DNA from 2 places in the Pseudoalteromonas sp. OFAV1 genome. Region 1 is predicted to be linked to the other one. Evidence: predicted binding sites of a transcription regulator. Region 1 holds the regulator's gene; the other holds the start of a gene.

Region 1 (5,907 bases):
GGATGATGGTCATGATGCGCATGCTCAGTGGCTTGTTCATTAATAACGTTGCTCATTCTTTCGCCTCCGTTGCTGCATCGATAGCTGCTTGAATTTGACTTGGTTGAATCACATCGCCTGTGTCGTTACCCCATGCATTTCGCTTATATGTGATAACCGCAGCAAGTTGCTTAATTGAAAGCTGTTTATCAAATGCTTGCATCGCTGTACCCGGCTTACCATGTAATACGATGTCGATGTGGTCTTTTACATCTCCAAGCACAATTGGACTCCCCTTAAGAGCAGGAAACACTCCCGGCAAGCCCATTCCTGTAGGCTGATGACAAGCCGCACAACTTGCCATATAAACTTGCTCCCCAAGAACCATTAATTCTTCTTTCGGTAATGTTTGATCTAATAAAGCCGCATCAGCTGCTGCAGCATTGGCCTTTTCTTGCTTAGCCTCTGCTAGCCAGTTAGCAAATTCGTCTTCAGGCAACGCTTGCACAACAACAGGCATGAAACCATGATCTTTACCACACAACTCAGCACACTGACCCCGGTAGATGCCTGGCTCATTTATGCGTGTCCATGCCTCATTGATAAAACCCGGGTTTGCATCTTTTTTAACCGCAAAGTCAGGCACCCACCATGAGTGAATAACATCATCTGAGGTCATTAGAAAACGAACTTTTTTATTGATAGGAAGTACTAAAGGCTTATCAACCTCAAGTAAGTAATGTTCTGTTTTGTCAGCTTGGTTATCTATTTGGTCTTTTGGAGTAGATAGAATTGAGTAATAAGCAATTTCCTCGCCCATGTACTCGTAATGCCATTTCCACTGTGAGCCCGTTACTTTAATTGTAATATCGGCTTTAGAAGCATCTTCCATCGCTATCAGTGTTTTTGTAGCTGGAATTGCCATGGCGATTAAGATCACAAATGGTATGGCAGTCCAAAGAATTTCAACCTTGGTACTTTCGTGGAATTGCGCAGGCTTGGCTCCTTTCGACTTTCGATGATGGATCAAAGCCCAAAACATCACCGCAAAAACGATGATGCCTATCACACAACAGATAATAAATATCGTCATGTGTAATTCATAAACACTATTACTTATATCAGTCACCCCTTTACGCATATTAAATTGGCTATTTGCCAATGCTAACTGCACAGGTGCGAGTAATATAAGCCACAAGGCATAACGCAGTTTACCCATGTGACGGCTCCTTTTAATGCTATTGCAAGACGCAAAGCGAAAAGGCGATACAACAAGGTGCCCATTCGTTTTTTTTATTGTTCAGAGCGACTACGTATCATTTTGACCCAGCGATGATACCAACCCTATGTTTAACACCTAGCACATTTGAGTGTATTTTTATTAATCAGGTGTTAATACACTGTATTAACCAATTAGTTAAAAAATGAGCAATAAGCAAGTTTTAGTAGTAATAAATGTTTATTTTGGTGCAAAAATAACAACTATAATCAGCGCGTTATTTTAAAATGAGAGGCAGAGTGAGAGTAAAAAACTGCGCCATATAAGGCTTTATACAAGGAGTAAGGGTTTACAAATCGATGCTAAATAATAAAAAACAAGCAACGCACCAAATTACAGCAATTTGGTGCACTATTTTAGAAACAGTTACATCCAGTCGGCATTACGAATAACACCCACCGCTAACCCTTCAATATTGAAAGATTCATGCTCAAGATCAACTTCAATTGGCGAAAATTCTTCGTTTTCAGCATGTAAAAATACTTTACGCCCAGCTTTTTCAAGACGCTTAACAGTTACATCTTCATCAACACGAGCAACAACAACCTGACCATTTTCAGCAACTTGCGTTCTATGTACTGCGAGTAAATCACCATCCATGATGCCAATGTCTTTCATACTCATACCATTTACACGCAGTAAAAAGTCAGCCGCAGGTTTAAATAGTGAAGGATCAACCTGACAATGACTTTCAACATGTTCTTGCGCCAAAATGGGCTCACCCGCTGCAACTCGTCCAATTAAAGGTAAACCTAATTGCTCAGGTTCGTCTTCTTCAATTAATTGAATACCACGACTCGCCCCACGCTTCATTTTGATCATGCCTTTTTTTGCCAGTGCTTTTAGATGCTCTTCGGCAGCATTGGCACTTTTAAAACCCAATGTTTGAGCTATTTCAGCACGCGTAGGTGGCATGCCTGTATCTTTAATAAAGACTTTAATTAGTTCTAAAATTTGCGATTGGCGTTTTGTTAATGGGCGCATACAACTGGTTTTCCATACAGTACATTTAACTGTGAGTATATACAGTTATCTGAAAATCGCAAATTTAAATTAACGCCATCATATTGCTACAAAACTAACATTGAACCAGGTATAAAGATGCCATAAGGTATTATTTTTAATTTGCACGCAAGGAAATACAATGAGTATTTGGCATCAACCAATCACACTAGAGCTTTGTAAAAGTTTAGAGCAAGGGATCACCGGGCAAGGTACTTTAATGAAAACCATGGGCATTGAGGTGACTGAAATTGGTGATGATTATTTAGTGGCGACTATGCCTGCCATTCCTGAGCATCATAACCCTATGGGCATGGTACATGGCGGAGCGAACGTTGTGTTAGCCGAGACAGTGGCAAGCTATGCGGCTAACTTTGTGGTTGATTTCAATAAATTTTATGCTGTTGGCCAAGAAATTAATGCCAACCATATGAAAGCATCTCGTAAGGGTGTATTAACGGCCACAGCAAAGCCTCTTCATTTAGGTAAGCGCACTTCAGTGTGGGATATTAAAATTACCAATGCCGCAGGAGAGCTTTGCTGCGTATCAAGAATGACCGCAGCTGTTGTAGAGCGCTAAGCTCAGGCTATTTTTCGACTGGATAAATCGTAATTTCAACCCCTGCGCCAATCGCTGAAATACGCAACAAGGTATCAGCATGCAGGGCTTGATTAAAACATTTTGGTGAAACGCCTGATTCAAAGCCAATATCAAATGTACGTTTAGAGCACGACAACCACTGCTTAAGAGCATTTCGTGAACACGATTCAATTAATTCACACAACTGATTAATCGCTTTGTCTGGTGTACTGATATCAGCAGCAGCCTCAATACGCGCTAGTTGACGGTATTCATCTTGGTCGTAATGTAAAACCATGGCATTTTTCTTTAAATCAGCAACAAGTGCACTAATATCGTGCTTTGATTCAAGCTCCAGATCCACATTTAAAAATTGAATTTCCGACATACTCTCGTTTTTACCCTCTATTGATATCGACTGAAACTTTAACTCAGTTTTGTATATATACCAAATCTAGAATACAGTTAATGCGACATTATGCCGCATTGGCAATACAGTTAAACAACCTAAAATAGCTCCCATACAACAATAATAACGGAGTAATGATGAATAAACGCATGTTCAAATATGCTCGCAAAGGGCATAAATGGCTTGGCTATCTGCTAGCCATTCAGCTACTTCTATGGCTATCGGGAGGCTTAGTAATGAGTTCACTCCCCCTCGAAAAAGTCCATGGTAAACATTTAGCAAAACGCAGTTTAGATAATCCATTTATGATGGCTGATTACACAGCATCAGTTGATCGGATAACCGCCCAATTTCAACAAATAAAAGCGATTAACTATAGTCACTTTTTAAATGCACCAATCATTGAAGTTACTACTGAGCAAAGCACTGTCAGCTTTAATGGTCATACTGGAGCTCCCATGGCAAAACCCAGTGAGGCTGAAATTATCGCGAACGCCAAAGCACACTTACTGATTGATGCCAATGTTTTGCAAGTACAGCAATTAAAACAAGGACCCCGCGAAGCTGCCCATAAACAAAACATATGGCAAGTTCGTTTCGATGATTGGCTTGCGACAACCATATATTTAGACAGCCAAAACGGTAAAGTCATCACTGTGCGCAGCACCCTGTGGCGTATTTTCGACTTTTTCTGGATGCTGCATATTATGGATTACGACGAGCGAGAAAACTTTAATAACCCACTGCTTATCAGCTTCTCAGCCACCAGCGTGCTGTTTTGTATTACCGGAATTGTTTTGTTACTGCAAAACGTTCGTATAAAGCGTAAAAAACCAGCTACACGTGTTGGTCTATCAAAATAGGATTGCCATCTGGGTCGGTGATAATAAAGCTCGCTTCACCGGCCTTTTGTATTGCTAAACCTTGCTGCTGAAAATGCAGAGCTAATTGCTCAAAAGTAGCAAACTCAGCCAACGTTTTAGCATTTTGATCCCAACCGGGGTTAAAGGTCAGCATGGTTTTATCAAACATTCCTTGAAACAAACCAATTAAATGTTCACCGTTTTTCATAATTAGCCAATGCTGCTCTATTTCGCCGGCAAACTCTTTAAAACCCAGCTTTTCATAAAACAGCTTAGAGGCATGGATATCTTTTACATTTAAACTCACAGAAAAAGCACCTAGTAACATAGTAGTAATTCCTTTAATGAAAACGGCCTAACAACTATAGCTGAGTTGAAAAACTTTTCCTTTTAGAATAGTCACTCTAAAATGAGCTTTCCTGTAGTTCACTGATGTGATGGATATGCGTTTATTTCTCTACTTTACCCTTTGTTTAATAATCAATTTCTCTGTAAATGCAGAGCAATTTTCAAGCTTTTCTAGTGCCAAAAAGCACTTAATAAAAACCCTACCAGACAATAGTAAAAGCCTTTACTGTGGATGTGACATAAAACGCCAAGGTAAGAAACTCGTACCAGATCCTAATGGATGCGGCTATATACCTCGAAATGCAATGACACGTTCAGGCAAAGAAAATGTTCGCGCAAAACGAATTGAGTGGGAGCACATAGTACCTGCGTGGGAATTTGGCCATCAGTTACAATGTTGGCAGAACGGCGGACGCAAAAATTGCCGAAAAGTCAGCGAAAAGTTCCGAAAAATGGAAGCTGATATCAATAATCTGGCACCTGCAATAGGTGAAATCAACGCTGATCGCTCTAATTTTCGCTATGGAATGGTCACATCCCATAGTCCTAAATACGGTGCTTGTCCTATTAAAATAGATTTTAAGCAACGGGTGTTTGAGCCTCCTATTTATGCACGAAAACGTATCGCTGATGCCTATTTCTACATGCAGCAAACCTACGGATTAAAAATTTCAGATAAACAACGACAGCTATTCGAGGCATGGCAACGACTTGAAGTGGCTCAAGTAAATGACCGTAAAGCACTCTAGTTTAGAGCAATAATGTTCATAAAAAAGGGGCGGCTATCTATTGCTATGGGCTATAGTTATTGATACGTTTTAAGCAAATATTTACAGGAAAGTAATTCATATGTTTAATTGTAATAAACTTGCCCTAGCGGTGTTTTTGGCAGTGTCTGGCTTCTCTTTAACAGGATGCGGAGGAGGAAGTGGCTCGTCTGATAGTACAACTAATCCGCCACCGCCAACAACTTCTGAGCCATCTTGGACGGCAGGAGTTTTCGCCCCATCAAGTGAATTTAAAAACCAATGTGCGGTTCCTCGAACAGGCAATGACCCTTACAATAATAATAGGCCTTACCCAGATACTGCTGGCAGTGAGTTTACAGAAAAAATGTGGTTACGTTCATGGAGTGATGAAACTTACCTTTGGTACGATGAGATTGAAGATAACGACCCAGACAACTTCAACTCTGTCGCCGCTTATTTTGCGCAATTAAAAACATATCAAACAACTGACTCAGGGGCATATAAAGATAACTTCCACTTCAGTCGCCCAACCGAAGAGTACTATAAAGAAGCACAATCAGGCGTGGTTTCTGGCTACGGTATTAACTGGGCATTTTTAAGCAATGTCCCCCCTCGTGAATTACGTATTGCTTATTTAGAAGATGATTCACCAGCTAAAAATGTCGGATTACAGCGCGGTGATACTATTTTAATGGTCG
Region 2 (5,907 bases), on a different contig from region 1:
CAATATAGCTAAGGTTAGCTAATTGCTTACAGTTTTGCTCTTTGCTAACACCAAGCTCAGCAGCTAAATGTTTAAAGCTTGTTTGTACAGCTTTGGCTTGGGTTGCACAAATAAGGATTTTTTTATCTTGAAGATTGGCTGCTGCAAGTCCTAAAGCCGCTGACTTACCACGACCTCGGTCGGCACTGATCACAAAAGGACGATTAGCGCGTCCTGTCGCGGTTTTAATAATTTGCTCAACACATGTTTGTTGTTGCTGAAAATTTATCTCAGCAGTTGCTGGTGATACTGATTGGTAAGCAGGGAGCGAGTGCTCAGTAAAATAATGTGGCTGCAACTTTAGCTTGGCGAATAAACGCTGATTAAAAAAGCTGTGTTGAATCACTTGGCCATAGGAGGTAATACTTGTGAGTGCAGGGTCTTGCCAATTACTGTCATCAGGCAGCAATAGTATCAGTACACCTCCTGCTTTTACGGTGCCTGCAAGTGCGGCTAATTTATCGGCATATAAGCCGCTAAAACCATCAAAAATTGCATTTTGAAACTCTTGACCAAGAATTTGGTGAGCATGTTTTGGAAACTCACTATTTGCTAATAATGAGTTGCTACTGAAAACATAGCTATTTTTAAGCGCTAATTGGTTTGCAAACTGATAGCACCAAGCTTCGCTTCCTTGCACTATGACAAGCTGGCGATGCTTTGCAATAACCAGCTCGTTGCACAGTGCTGTTAAATACTCATTATAAGGCTTGAAGTCTTGCATACTGTGTTACAAGCCATTTGCTGCCTAGGTCATCAAAGTTCACTTGAATACGTGACTGTGCGCCGCTACCTTCGTAATTGAGTACAGTACCTGCACCAAACTTGGCATGCAAGACGCGTTGCCCCAAGTTAAAGCCGCTATCTTCAAATGCGGCATGTGTCACTGATGGACTAAAACGACCTGCTGCAGGTGGTCTTGAAACCTGTGTTTTAATACGAATTTCTTCGATACAGTCTTCAGGCATTTCACGTAAAAAGCGTGATGGGCTGTGGTATTTTTCTTGGCCGTATAAACGGCGACTTTCTGCATGACTAATATACAGTTTTTCCATCGCGCGAGTCATACCGACATAACATAAACGGCGCTCTTCTTCTAAACGGCCAGACTCTTCATTACTTTGTTGAGATGGGAACATGCCCTCTTCAACACCAACCATAAATACCAGAGGGAATTCTAGGCCTTTTGCTGAGTGCAGGGTCATCATTTGCACGGCGTCTTCGTGCTCGTCAGCTTGACCTTCGCCAGATTCTAGAGAGGTATATGCCAAAAAGCCCTGTAGTGGCGAGCTGAACTCTTCATCTTCAGGGAGTTCATATTGACCACAAGCACTAATAAGCTCTTCTAAGTTTTCTACCCGGGCACGGCCTTTTTCACCTTTTTCAGCTTGATACATTGCCATTAACCCAGAGGTTTGAATGGCGTATTTCGCTTGTTCTTCTAAAGTGAGATCGCTGATCTTATCTTCGATATGCTCAACAAGCTCTAAGAATTTAGTGACGGCACTTGCAGCTCGGCCAGATAAGTGCTGCTGCTCGATAATAGCTTTTGCGGCATACCAAAGTGGCAATGATTCATTTCGCGCGCAATCACGAATGTGGCTTAGTGTTTTATCACCTATGCCACGGGCTGGGGTGTTAATAACGCGCTCGAAAGCTGCATCATCTTGACGGTTACCCACTAAACGTAGATACGAAAGTGCATCTTTGATCTCTTGACGTTCGAAGAAGCGCATACCGCCGTAAATACGGTATTTTAAACCTTCTTGTAGCATTGCTTCCTCGAGTACACGAGATTGTGCATTGTTACGGTATAAAATCGCGGCATCTTGTAATGCATTACCTGCATTTAGCCAGCTACGCAGTTTGCTGCTGACAAAGCGCGCTTCGTCTAATTCATTAAACGCAGCGTAAACAGAAATAGGCTCACCATCATTGCCGTCTGTCCAAAGGCTTTTGCCCATGCGTTCAGCATTGTTTTTGATCAGCGCATTTGAGGCTTTCAAGATGGTTGCCGTTGAGCGGTAATTTTGTTCAAGGCGAATGGTTTCGGCTTCGAAGTCAGTTAAAAAGCGTTTGATATTTTCAATTTTTGCGCCACGCCAGCCATAGATACTTTGGTCATCATCACCCACAATCATAATACTGTTCGTATTACCCGCGAGTAGTTTTAACCAAGCGTATTGGATTGTATTGGTATCCTGAAACTCGTCTACCAGCATATGGGCAAAACGCTGTTGATAGTGACGTAAAAGTGTTGGGTGGTTCTTAAGTACTTCGTAGCAGCGTAGCAGAATTTCGGCAAAGTCGACCAAACCTGCGCGATCACAAGCCTCTTGATATGCAGCGTAGACTTTCAGCATCATCTGCTCATTTATATCGTAGGCTTGAATGTCTTTAGGACGTAGACCTTCATCTTTTTTCGCGCTGATATACCAACCAAATTGTTTTGCTGGCCACTTTTTATCATCGATGTTCATCGCTTTAAGCAAGCGTTTGATCATACGTTGTTGATCGTCAGAATCTAAGATTTGAAAGCTTTCAGGCAAGTTCGCCTCACGGTGATGGGCGCGTAAAATGCGGTGAGATAAGCCGTGGAAAGTGCCAATCCACATACCGCCAACCGGTGCTTTTAAGGTTTCTTCTACACGGGTGCGCATTTCTTTCGCGGCTTTGTTAGTGAAGGTTACCGCAAAGATGCTGTATGCAGAAGCTTGCTCAACTTGCATGAGCCATGCGATGCGATGAACAAGTACTCGAGTTTTACCAGAACCTGCACCTGCAAGTACTAGCATGTTTTGCAATGGGGCTGCGACTGCATCCCGTTGTTTATCATTTAAGCCATCGAGTAATTCAGAAACGTCCATCGTTACGCCTTTTCAATCTATAATGGGTGGAGTATAACAGGTGTTTATGCAAGGCTAAATAAAATACTGTTTTTATAAACAGCTATTTTGGCAAGTCATTAAAATTACGATATAAAAATTGTGAATTTGACCGATTTTTAGCAAAAAGAACTAAAATAAAAATAACGCTACTTTTTAACACTTTGATTTGTAAGTCATAATAAGTTGGCATAAAGTGTGTTTATAAAAAGTATAATCATTAAAAACTACAGAGGTTAGTATGGCAGAGCAAGGTTCTGGCGGTAATGTAATCGCAGCAATATGTAATATCTTTTTTCCTGGTTTAGGACAATTGGTACAAGGTCGTTTAATGGCGGCTATTGCATTCTTTTTAGCATGGGTGATTAGTGGTGCACTAATATATGTTGCAGTAGGTTTTATTTTACTGCCAATCGTATACCTATGGGCGATTATTGATGCTGCGCGCTTCAAATCGCGACTCTAGCTATTTTAAATAGCATAAATACGAGCGCCTGCATGGGCGCTCGTGTTGTTTTAACCTTGCAAAACTCGCCACGTCTAGCTGCAAACGGTATAATTAGCACATAACGTATTACGAGTACCCTTCATGGAATATCAATTTATCCGCGACCCAATTAGCGGTTTACGCATTAAAATTTCCTCTGAACATGCCGTCATAGGCCGTTGGCTAAACGAAGAAGTCGGTAAAGAAAAAATCGCGATGGTGCAAGCGTTGATCTCTGCGGTTAAGAGCAGCAATGAGCCATTAACTTTACAAGGTCAAGAAATTGATTTGATCTTAAGTAAAGATGAAGCGTTATTCGAAGCACATGCATTACATCAAGACAACGAAGACCTAGTTGCCTATCAAGATGATGATTTAATGCTTGAAGAAGAAGGCCTCTGCAGTGGCTGCGGCTTTGAAGACTTTGTTGATTTAATTGAATCTTGGCAAGAGTTTACACAAGGCCGATAAGCAGAAACATGTTCTGCTTATCGGTTGCCAATTTATTGCTCACTCACTGATTTAACAGCGGCTAGTAATAAATCTTCTGTTAAGCGTACTTTGTAATTTGGGTTAGCGTATTGAAAATGAACTAACCCATTTGTGTCTATCACGAATACTGCGGGTACTGGTAGCGCGACTTTCGCCTCACCCTCTAACGAGACAAAGTTAACCCCAAGCTTATTACGGTAAATCTTTGCTGTTTTGTCATCTAAATAAAATGCTAAACCTAACGTTTGCGCCAAAGTAAGGCAGTCGTCAGAAAGCAATTGATAGCTAGGAGCTGTAATTTTTGTTTCAGCGAGTTTTTCAGGGCTATCTGGTGAAACGGCAATTAGTTGCGCGTCTAAGCTTGCTAATTCTTTCTCTATTTTTTGCACGCTGGCCAATTGTTTTGAACAATATGGGCACCAGCCACCACGATAAACAATCAGCACGGTAGTTTTTTCTTTAAAGCGTTCAGTTAAAGACACTGTTTTGCCGTATTGGTCTTTTAATTCAATATTTGGCACCGTTAATCCTGGTAATAATGGACTGACTCGCTCAGCAGATTCGGCAATATTGGTCGCAGTTGCAGCGATAACTTGGCTTGATAGTACAAACAACACGCTAATGAGTAGAGATTTAAACATGGGCTTCCTCGGTTATTTTTTTCAACTGCAAAGATGACCTGATTGTTGCGGGATTAATTTCATCTTTACCTACATCAAACTCAAATTTAACTGTAGTATATAGGCAAATAAAAAATGCAAGTTGGGATAAAGAATGTCTGCTAATTTACAAAAACTCGTTGTTATGCTCGAGATGCAAAATGCGATGAATACCAAAGTTCATGAGCAATGGTTTAGCCAAGGCTTTGAATGGTATCGTGCAATTTGGGTTGAGTGTGCTGAAATGCTTGACCACTACGGTTGGAAGTGGTGGAAAAAACAAACCCCAGATACTGAACAAGTTATTTTAGAGTTAGTTGATATTTTCCATTTTGGTTTATCTTTACGTATTGATGGTGAAACCAGCTATGAGCAGTTAGCTGCGCAACTTGAAGCTGAGTTAAGTGCGCCAATTCAAGCTGATGACTTTAAACAAACACTCGAATTATTAGCCGCGTCAGCAGTCGCAGAAAAGAGTTTTAATGCAGCTGCATTTGCAGGTTGTATGGCGCAAATTGGTATGGATATCGATGATTTATACCGTGGTTATGTTGGTAAAAATACCTTGAACTTCTTCCGTCAAGATCATGGTTACAAAGACGGTAGTTATATCAAAGTCTGGAATGGCCAAGAAGATAACGAGCACTTAGTAGAAGTGGTAAAAAGCCTAGATACAGAGCATGCAGATTTTGCAAAACTTGTATATCAAGGCTTAGAGCAGCGTTACCCGAAGTAATTATTTAACGGGTATAAACTCGCGAAAATCGATGGTCGATAAAAAGCCATCGAACTGCTTATGCGGTTGCTGACTATCAGGGTTGGCAACCGCAAGTATATGGCCAATACCAAACTCTTTTGCCGCATCTAGCACGGCAGGGCTATCATCGACAAATAAAGTCCGTTCCTTATCAAACTGCCATTCTTGATGTACTTGTTGCCACAATGGTTGATGCTCTTTACTCACGCCATATTGGTGAGTTGAGATAACCCCATCTAAGTAATTATCGATAGCCGTGTGTTCAAACTTTAACATGGCACAATCTGGGTGCGCGTTAGTAAGCATGATCAATTGCTTGCCTGCTTTTCTTAGCTCCGTTAAGAACGGCGGAACATCGTCACGAATTCTGATTAAATGTTGAATTTCACGTTTTAACGCCATAATCGGTAAATCAAGTTGCTGTTGCCAGTAATCTAAGCAGTACCAATTAATTTGCCCGTGAACTTGTTGATAACGATGTAAAATGTCAGCTTTTGCTTGGTCTAAACTGATTTTATGTTTACGCGCATATTGCTCGGGAATAACGGTTAGCCAAAAGTAATTATCAAAATGCAAATCGAGTAGGGT

What was found. Region 1 encodes LexA, which represses DNA repair genes until DNA is damaged. Its sites were predicted from a motif close to TACTGTATNNNNATACAGTA; they were not measured.
Region 2: a site for LexA is predicted at 2,971-2,990, ahead of uvrD (DNA helicase II). Genes of this name have one in related genera too.

What each region holds. Positions count from the first base shown of each region.
Region 1 is NZ_JAKGBG010000011.1:85,626-91,532, forward strand. Features, by position in the region: gene ctaD (cytochrome c oxidase subunit I) at 1-56, opposite strand, end outside; gene coxB (cytochrome c oxidase subunit II) at 53-1,198, opposite strand; gene lexA (transcriptional repressor LexA) at 1,625-2,242, opposite strand; gene L1267_RS08760 (PaaI family thioesterase) at 2,403-2,840, shown strand; gene L1267_RS08765 (hypothetical protein) at 2,848-3,228, opposite strand; gene L1267_RS08770 (hypothetical protein) at 3,387-4,112, shown strand; gene L1267_RS08775 (VOC family protein) at 4,087-4,440, opposite strand; gene L1267_RS08780 (endonuclease) at 4,556-5,209, shown strand; gene L1267_RS08785 (S41 family peptidase) at 5,310-5,907, shown strand, end outside.
Region 2 is NZ_JAKGBG010000065.1:3,730-9,636, forward strand. Features, by position in the region: gene L1267_RS21820 (GNAT family N-acetyltransferase) at 1-763, opposite strand, end outside; gene uvrD (DNA helicase II) at 741-2,906, opposite strand; gene L1267_RS21830 (hypothetical protein) at 3,166-3,390, shown strand; gene L1267_RS21835 (YacL family protein) at 3,514-3,882, shown strand; gene L1267_RS21840 (peroxiredoxin-like family protein) at 3,915-4,544, opposite strand; gene L1267_RS21845 (dUTP diphosphatase) at 4,678-5,298, shown strand; gene yrfG (GMP/IMP nucleotidase) at 5,299-5,907, opposite strand, start outside.